Regions from separate parts of the Bradyrhizobium sp. B120 genome, predicted to be linked through region 1. Evidence: predicted binding sites of a transcription regulator. Region 1 holds the regulator's gene; the other holds the start of a gene.

What was found. The regulator LexA, encoded in region 1, represses DNA repair genes until DNA is damaged. The targets are predictions, from matches to a motif close to TGTTCNNNNTGTGTTCNG.
Region 2: the regulator LexA is predicted to act here: its motif matches at 1,516-1,533, upstream of dinB (DNA polymerase IV).

What each region holds. Positions count from the first base shown of each region.
Region 1 covers NZ_CP185242.1:4,684,940-4,689,229, forward strand. The annotation lists gene ACOIX3_RS21405 (HAD family hydrolase) at 1-296, shown strand, start outside; gene glp (gephyrin-like molybdotransferase Glp) at 316-1,527, shown strand; gene lexA (transcriptional repressor LexA) at 1,771-2,475, shown strand; gene ACOIX3_RS21420 (hypothetical protein) at 2,732-3,160, shown strand; gene ACOIX3_RS21425 (hypothetical protein) at 3,306-3,533, shown strand; gene ACOIX3_RS21430 (ComEC/Rec2 family competence protein) at 3,530-4,290, opposite strand, start outside.
Region 2 covers NZ_CP185242.1:3,435,725-3,440,014, forward strand. The annotation lists gene ACOIX3_RS15515 (hypothetical protein) at 1-741, opposite strand, end outside; gene ACOIX3_RS15520 (hypothetical protein) at 982-1,248, opposite strand; gene dinB (DNA polymerase IV) at 1,595-2,842, shown strand; gene ACOIX3_RS15530 (hypothetical protein) at 2,957-3,166, shown strand; gene ACOIX3_RS15535 (SGNH/GDSL hydrolase family protein) at 3,211-4,197, opposite strand; gene ACOIX3_RS15540 (hypothetical protein) at 4,211-4,290, shown strand, end outside.

The DNA of each region.
Region 1 (4,290 bases):
ACGCCTTCTCCAACACCAATCCGGCCCACGTCGCGCATTTCTCGGTCATCCATGCCGAGCTGCTCAGCCATTTCCGCACCGTCTTCCTGTCCTCGACGATCGGCCATCGGAAACCCGACGCCGAGGCCTACGATCATGTGGTAAAAGCCATCGGCGTGCCGGCGTCGCGGATCCTGTTCTTCGACGACCTGGCCGCCAACATCGAGGGCGCGCGGGCGCGCGGCCTTCATGCCATCCACGTGACATCGACGGATGACGTGGCGCGGGCTCTGACTGCACTTGGTATTGAACATTAGGATTGAAGGAGCTCCGAGCGTGGCCCTGATGCCGGTTGCCGATGCCCTGTCCGCCGTCCTCGCCGGCGCCGAACCGCTGCCGGAGGAGATGGTGGCGCTCGATGCCGCCTACCACCGCACCCTGGCGCGCGACCTCGCCGCGCTGCGCACCCAGCCGCCGCAGCCGATGTCGGCGATGGACGGCTATGCCGTGCGCGCGGCCGACGCCGGTGATCTGACGGTCCGGCTCAAGGTGATCGGCGAAGTCGCCGCCGGCCGGCCGTTCGAGCGCACGGTCGGCGCCGGCGAAGCGGTGCGGATCTTCACCGGCGGCGTGATCCCTAATGGCGCCGACGCCGTCATCATCCAGGAAGACACCGCCGTCGACGGCGACCACATCACGATCACCGAGCCAGCTGCCGCCGGACGGCACATCCGCCCGGCCGGCGTCGACTTCCGTGAAGGCGACGTGCTGCTCGCCGCCGGCAGCCGCCTCTCCGATCGCGCGCTGTCACTGGCGGCCGCCATGAACTATCCGGACCTCGCGGTGCACCGTCGTCCGAAGGTCGCGGTGCTGGCGACCGGCGACGAGCTGGTGATGCCGGGCGCGACGCCCGGGCCCGGCCAGATCGTCTATTCCAACGGTTACGCGCTGCGGGCACTGGCGCGCGCCGAGGGCGCCGAGACCGTCGATCTCGGGGTTGCCGCCGACACGGTGGAAGCCACCACCGCCGGCATCCGCCGGGCGCGCGAGACCGGTGCCGACATCCTGATCACGACCGGCGGCGCCTCGGTCGGCGACCACGACCTGGTCAAGCAGTCGCTGGAGGCCGAGGGCGTTCAGATGGCGTTCTGGCGGATTGCGATGCGACCCGGCAAGCCGATGATGCATGGCCGGCTCGGCGCAATGCGGGTGATCGGCCTGCCCGGCAATCCGGTGTCCTCCTATGTCTGCGCCTTCCTGTTTCTGGTGCCGTTGATTCGGGCACTGAGCGGCCGAAAAGCTGTTCGTCATCGCCGCGAGAGCGCATTGCTCGGCCGCGACCTCGCCGCCAACGACCAGCGCGAGGACTATCTGCGCGCACGCATCGAGGCGCGCGAGGACGGCACGCTGATCGCAACGCCGGTCACACAGCAGGACTCGTCGCTGCTCGGGAATCTCGCTGCGGCACGGGCACTTCTCGTGCGTCCGCCGTTTGCGCCTGCCGCCGTCAAAGGCAGCGAATGCGAGATCCTGACACTGCCCGAGTGACGGCGCAGACCGCATCGCTTGAGCGCTCGCCGGATGCGTTCACCGGAAATTAAGTGGTTGCGGAACACATATCGAACATATAGTGTCCGTTCATGATTTGTTTCGAGTACTGGTGTGTACAAATGGGAGGCCGCGAGGGAGCGCTTGTGATGAGCACCGTGCTCCTGAGGTCAGGCCCCGCCTGCAGGCCTACCTGAAGAGTCTCGGAATCGAACGACGCTACCAACCGGGGGAATACTCGAGATGCTCACGCGCAAACAGTACGAACTTCTGCGTTTCATCAATGAACGTCTGAAAGAGGCCGGCGTACCGCCCTCGTTCGACGAGATGAAGGATGCGCTCGACCTGCGCTCGAAGTCCGGAATCCACCGCCTGATCACTGCGCTGGAAGAGCGCGGATTCATCCGCCGCCTGCCCAACCGCGCCCGCGCCATCGAAGTCATCAAGCTGCCCGAACTCTCGGCTGGCGGCGGCAACGGCCGCCGCGGCTTCACGCCGAGCGTCATCGAAGGCACCCTCGGCAAGCGCACCAGCTCGCCGCCGATCGCCGAGGACGACGGCAACCGTCCGGTCGCGGTCCCCGTGATGGGCCGGATCGCCGCCGGTACGCCGATCGAGGCGCTGCAGACCCGCAGCCACACCATCAGCGTACCGCCCGACATGCTCGGCTCCGGCGAGCACTATGCGCTGGAAGTGCGCGGCGACTCGATGGTCGATGCCGGCATCCTCGACGGCGACATGGCGCTGATCCAGCGCAACGACGTCGCCAACACCGGCGACATCGTGGTGGCGCTGATCGACGAGGAGGAAGCCACCCTGAAGCGCTTCCGCCGCCGCGGCGCATCGATCGCGCTGGAGCCGGCCAATACCGCCTATGAAGTGCGCATCCTGCCGCCGAACCGGGTCCGCATCCAGGGCAAGCTGATCGGCCTCTATCGCAAATACTGAATTTCAAATACTTGCGGCGGCGGGGAACGAGCAACACATCGGATCGTTCCTTGAATGATAGCGCAACGTGCTGTTTGCCCGATGCGCTCCGATACCTCTCACGCAGCGTCGCGTGTTTGTGATCGGGAGCGTTGGGCGACCAGTCGTACAATCGCCCAGAAACGAGGAGACACTCGTTCGCTATCGTCCACTCTGGTAGAGGCCCTATGCCTCAAGGAGAGGCACGGGTCGCTACCTCGATTAGAGGAGCCATCCGATGTGTGACTATAGTCTGCACGCCGTGGCGTCGCGCCCCGCCATTGTTGGAGAGACGCTGATCACCACGACTTTCCGCGGCACGTCGACCCGCGGCTTTGCTTCGGAGACCGATCCCACTGTCGCGGTCTGCATGCTGCCGGGCACCGAGCTCGCTTTCGCCGAGAACGTTCGCTACGACAGCCGCTGGATCTGGACCAAGACGATGAACTTCCGCGTCGGCGTGTTCAACGAAGTCGAGCCCGACGTTCCCGATCGCCATCATGACGCGGTCGAATTCCCCGACGGCAGCCATGTGCTGGTGACCCAGCTGGTCGAGGGACAACGCGTCAGCGTGCTGCAATTGCCGGCACTGCATCCGCCGGTCGAGCAGAAGCCGAAGGTGGTGGAGCGGCGGCCCTCCGCATTTGCGTCGCTGTTTTTGGGTTGAACGCATCGTCGCCGCGGAATGAGCTGTCCGGCGGCGGATGACCTAAGCGATTTCGAGCGACCCCGGACGCCGGGTTCCGGGGCGCAGCTGGAGAATTGCGTCGACACGCGCCTTGGCGCATCATCGGGCACGGAGGACGTGCGTGGTGGTCGACAAGGTCACATGGCAAAAGGCTGGACGCGTCACGGAGCCGGGCCGCTACATGTTCCGGTTCGGCTGGCTGACGGTGACGGCTGACGACCTGAAGGTCTGGGAGCAATTCCCCGAGGCTTCCTTCACCCTCGTCAAGAAGCCCGACGCCGGCCCTGACTCCGACGAATACCATCTCGGCCTGTTCGAGCTGCCGACCGGGCCCTCGCCCGACAACGGTTAATCATCGCCCTGCAAATCGGTTTCGGCCGGCGTCGCGTCGACGGCGGGCCGCGGAGCGGTCGCGGGCGTGCGCAGCGTGGTCTCACTCTCGCCGTCGCCGGGGACCGCCGGTGACCACGGCCGGTCGATCCCGCCGGGCTTGACCGCATCGATCACGTAGCCGTCCCTGATGCGCCGCAGCACCAGCGCGCCGTGGCGCCGCAACCGCTCGGCATCGATCACCGAGGCCGCGCAATCCTTCGGCGCCGGTCGCGCGCTCACGATCAGCACCGCACGCTCGCAGTCGTCGGCCAGCGCCTCGGGCCGGCTCGCCAGCGCGACGAAGGCGCCGCCGGGACCCTGCGTCACGCAGCCGCTCGGATCGCAGGAGACGCCCTCGCCGAGCGACGAGTCCGTCGCAGTCCGCGCGTCGGCATCCGCCGCCAGCCACTCCTTGACGAGGAATGCGTCCTTCGCGCTGTGCATCAGATGCAGCCGGCCGTCGCCGCCCCGCACCGCAACGTTGCGACCGTCGGCTGAGACCAGCACGTCCGGCTGCGGCACCCGCACCGCCCAGACCGAGGCCACCACCAGCAGCACGGCACCCGACCAACGCAGCGGCGTCCGCAACAGCCCGAGCAGGATGAGGCCCGCGCTTGCCACGACCATCGGCCCGATTCCGAACGCCGCCATCCGGCCGACCGCGCCCGGCAGCGCGGCGACCCATTGCGTCACCAGGATCATCCAGTCGATGCCGAACCCCATGATCGCCCAGAACA
Region 2 (4,290 bases), 1.2 Mb from region 1:
TGCGGCAACGCACGCAACGACCGAGATCAGGCTGAGGCACGCAACGGCCAGCCCCGTCATTCCAGCGCCACTGACCGCTTTCCGATCCGGCACGTCGCTCTCGGAACGCCGCCGCCGCGCCCGGGTAAATCCCGGCATGCCGGTGCCGAGGAGTTTTACGAGTCGCGAGAATCGGGAATCGTTTTGGTCCGGCTCGTGAATGGAGCCAAATGCCGGCTCGGGGACGATCGGGGGGAGCGCGGGCAGGTCGGGGGATGCGGTTGAGCGGCTGGTGCTCGAGGTCGTGCGATCGGCAAGGCTTTCTTGCATCAGGCGAGGGATTTGCCGATCAATCGCGTCGGGCCGTTCGACAACCGCATCTCTGGTCGCATCGCGCGGATCGGCAGCGACGGTCTCCACGCGCTCCGCTTGTCGTTCGCTCGGCTCCTGTTCACCGACCTCTTGCTCGCCTAGCTCCTGCTCGCCGAGCTCCTGCTGGTTGAGCTCCTGTTCGATCCGGGACGCTTCGAGCTCGCGCCACAGCGCGAGACCGGAGTCCGTGATCTGCAGCCCGGCCTCATTGATCGAAGCCCATCCGGATTGGAAGACGTCGGCGTCGCCAAGCTCCGACGATCGCTTCAGCTTCGTGGCTGCATCGCCCGCGGCGATCATGCGCTTGACTTCGCGGCTGACCTCTTCAAGCGGAATCCGTTGCTCGGGTCTTGCGGCCAGCACGCTCAAGATCGCCAGATTGAACCTCATGTGGCGCCTCTCGATGCCCCGGCAACCGGTCGTGCAGCCGCTCCGCTCCCGTGCCGGCGATGTGCGAACCGCGGACGAGGCCGAAGCGGATCAATCATGCCGGCGCGAACGTCCGTCACTCGGAGAGCCAGGCAAGTGTAGCGGCTCCCTCAGAGGCAAACAATGCGCCTTCCGGCGCACGACAGATGGATAAGCCTGTCTGCGGACAAGACGCGTTGGGATCACGTCCGCTGAAGCGCCTCAGAGGAACTCGCGAAGCCTCGAGAGCTCGATCACGTGCTCGGGCGACAGCACATCCGGCACGAGGGGAGGCTGCGACGTGGTCCGGATCTCGTAGAGATGCCGGGTCTTCTCGGGCTTGCCCATGAAGTCCCGGATGCATTGGTCGAGCGTTCCGTTGACGATCATATAGGGCGCGCGATCCTCTCGCCTGGAATTGCCGAGAGAAGGCCATTTGTAAAGCGAGGCCGCAGCCTGGAAGTCCACCTGATGAGAGTGGTCGGTCATGCCTTGATCTCTACCCGAAAAAGCCTGTTCGTCAAACAACGCCGGCTCATGAGCGAGCTGGCGCAGCGGGACGCGACAGCCGCGCGTCGTGATCTCGTCTTCGGCAGAGAATGCCCGTGGATGTCGAGCGACCTCCCAACCGCCTTGCGATGATTCCTTCGAGAGCGACCGGCAACCCGCTTCGATGCCCGGCGCGGCAGCCCGCCCAACGTTCGCTGGCAGACCGCCGGCCGCCCGCGGCCACTCCTGGTGGACCGGATTCGAATATGTTCTTGTTTTGTTCTGTTGGCTAATGTAGCGTCCAGGGACGAGCAATTTTGGTCAGGTCAGGGATGAACGCCTTGAGATGGCAGCCGCAGCCACCATCCTTCACGCGGACCTGGATGCGTTTTACGCGTCGGTCGAGCAGTTGCTTGAGCCGTCGCTGCAAGGCAAGCCGATCGCCGTCGGAGGCGGGGTTGTGCTTGCCGCGTCCTATGAGGCCAAGGCCTTCGGGGTGTATGGCGGCATGTCGGGACGGGAAGCGCGCCGGCTCTGCCCGCAACTGATATTCGTCGGCGGCCACTTCAGCGATTACCAACGGCTGGGTGACGCAGCCATCGAGGTGATCGGCGACTTCACCCCGCTCGTCGAGCGCATTTCGATCGACGAGGCGTTTGCCGACGTGGCCGGCTGCACGCATCTGTTCGGAACGCCCGCCGAAATAGCCGCGGCGATCCGGCGGCGTGTGCGCACGGAGCTCGGCCTTGCGATTTCGGTCGGCGTCGCCCGCACCAAGCATCTGGCAAAGATCGCCTCGCAGGTCGCAAAGCCCGACGGGCTTGTCGTCGTCGATCCCGACGCCGAGCTCGGATTCCTGCATGAACTGCCGGTTGAGTTGATGTGGGGAGTAGGGCCGGTCACCAGGACACGGCTGGACGCGATCGGCGTCTCGACGATCGGTCAACTCGCCAAATTGTCGGAGCGGTCGCTGACGCGGCTGCTCGGTCCGGCGGCGGGCGAGAAACTCGCCGCGCTGGCCTGGAATCGCGATCCGCGACAGCTCACGCCGCATCGGCGCGCGCGATCGGCAGGAGCACAATCGGCGCTTGGCCGAAAGCCCGCGATCGAGCAGGTCATTCGGCCGACGCTGCTTCATCTCGCCGACCGCGTCGCCACGCGGCTCCGGGCGAAATCCCGGCCTGGACGAACCGTGACGGTGCGCGTTCGCTTCGCCGACCTGAAATCGGTGACGCGCTCGATGACGCTCGATGCGCCCGTGTGCACGACGGTGATCCTCGCCAGCCTCGCCGAGAAGCTGGTGCGCGCCACGCTTGCTGACCACCCAAGCGAGAAAATCATTTCGTTGCTGGCAATCTCGGTGTCGCATCTCGAGGAGCATTGGGATCTTGCGCTCGAGCTTCCGCTCGGACTCGCCGATCAAGCGCTTCGCCCTGGAAGTCCGATCGGGATCGCCCGCTGGGCCGCGGACTGTGCCATCGACAAGGTCCGCGATCGTTTTGGCTGGGATGCGATCGGATACGGTTCGGCAGCGCTGGAGGTCGTTCGTTCGGTGCCCGACGACTTCCGCAAGCTGGCCGAGAAGGAGCTCTAACGCTTCGCCGGTTCACCGGCTTGTCATTGCATTAAGAAAACGCAATCCGGAATCGCGGGCTTGTGAGTGGTGGCGTGGCGCGCCCGGTCTATCCTGAGCACGCGGAGGAGAGCCATGAAATTCAGCTCCGAACTGATCCAGACGATGCGCGACGCGCTGGAGACGGTGATGGCAAGCGTGCCGGCCGATCAATCCGTGTTCGGTCTCAAGGCGGCCGTTGCCGAATCCATCTTGCGGGCGGCGGCGCACGGCCAGACGTCGTTCGACGGGCTCGTGGCGTCGGCGTCCGATCAGCTGCAATCGATCATCTCGATGCTGACCTAGCAGACCGGGTCGCACCTCAGCGTCATTGATGGCTCCCGCGCAGCCTACGATGAACCAATGCCTTGCTTTGCGATCCTGGTCAGGGCTTCGTATCCGGATGGCGTCAGGTGCAGGAGATCGCTCTTGTAGTTGGCACACGGCGTTGTTCGTCCGCATGCGATGTCGGAGGCATCGATCGTTCTGATCCCGAGTTCCCGGCTTCTCCTGCTGAGCTCGGCATTGACGGATCCGATGTTCTCGGCTGCGCCCTTCATCTGGTCGCCTCGCGGAAGAATCTGGATGGAGAAAATCTTGCCGTTCGGCCAAAGCGACCTGATCTCGTCAAACAGCTTTTGATAGGAGTCCATCACGCCGCACGGTTTATCGAGATAGATGTTGTTGGTTCCGACCAGCACGATGATGGACTTCGGCTTGATTTTTCGCAGCCGCTCACGTTCGTGTTCGATGAACCAGAGCGTGTTCTGAATCCTGTCGCGTCCGACGCCGAGGTTGGCTACCGGCCCGGCGCCGAGCGAGGCTGATAGTTCCCTCGGCCACGCCTCGACCAGCGAGTCGCCAAGCAGGACCGTCGAGACATCGCCGGACAGGCCCGACACATTTCTCTCATATTTGCGCAAGGCGTCGGCATTGTCCGGCATCGCGGCCGTTACGGCGAATTGCGCATCGGTTTTATCGCATGCAGCTCGCGAGCTTTGCGCGCGTCCCTCCGATGGTAGACAGAGCGCCGCGACAATTGATAACGTCGCCGCGACATAGACGCTTGATGTCGTTGACGCGGTGTTGCGGGGTTCTCGATCAAGCGTTTTCGACGTCATTGCGCGGTTCCATCTGAGGGCAGTTAATCTGATGTCGCTGAGCATTTCGATCCTGGGACAGTCAAACAGCATCCTGAAGGCAGGCTTTTTCCAGAAATTTCTGGACGCCGATGACACAATTGAAGTGACATCGGCAGGAAGGATCGGTGCATCTCCGTCCTTGCTCGGTCCGTACTTCGCCCAGGGCGACTTCTTCAAAGGCTCGGAGTTCTGCATTGTCGATACATGCGTGATCGATTTTTCGCTGCTTTCCGCCAATGCGATCGATTACTACGATGTTGTGAGGTGGGTCGAGTGGATCGGGCATTC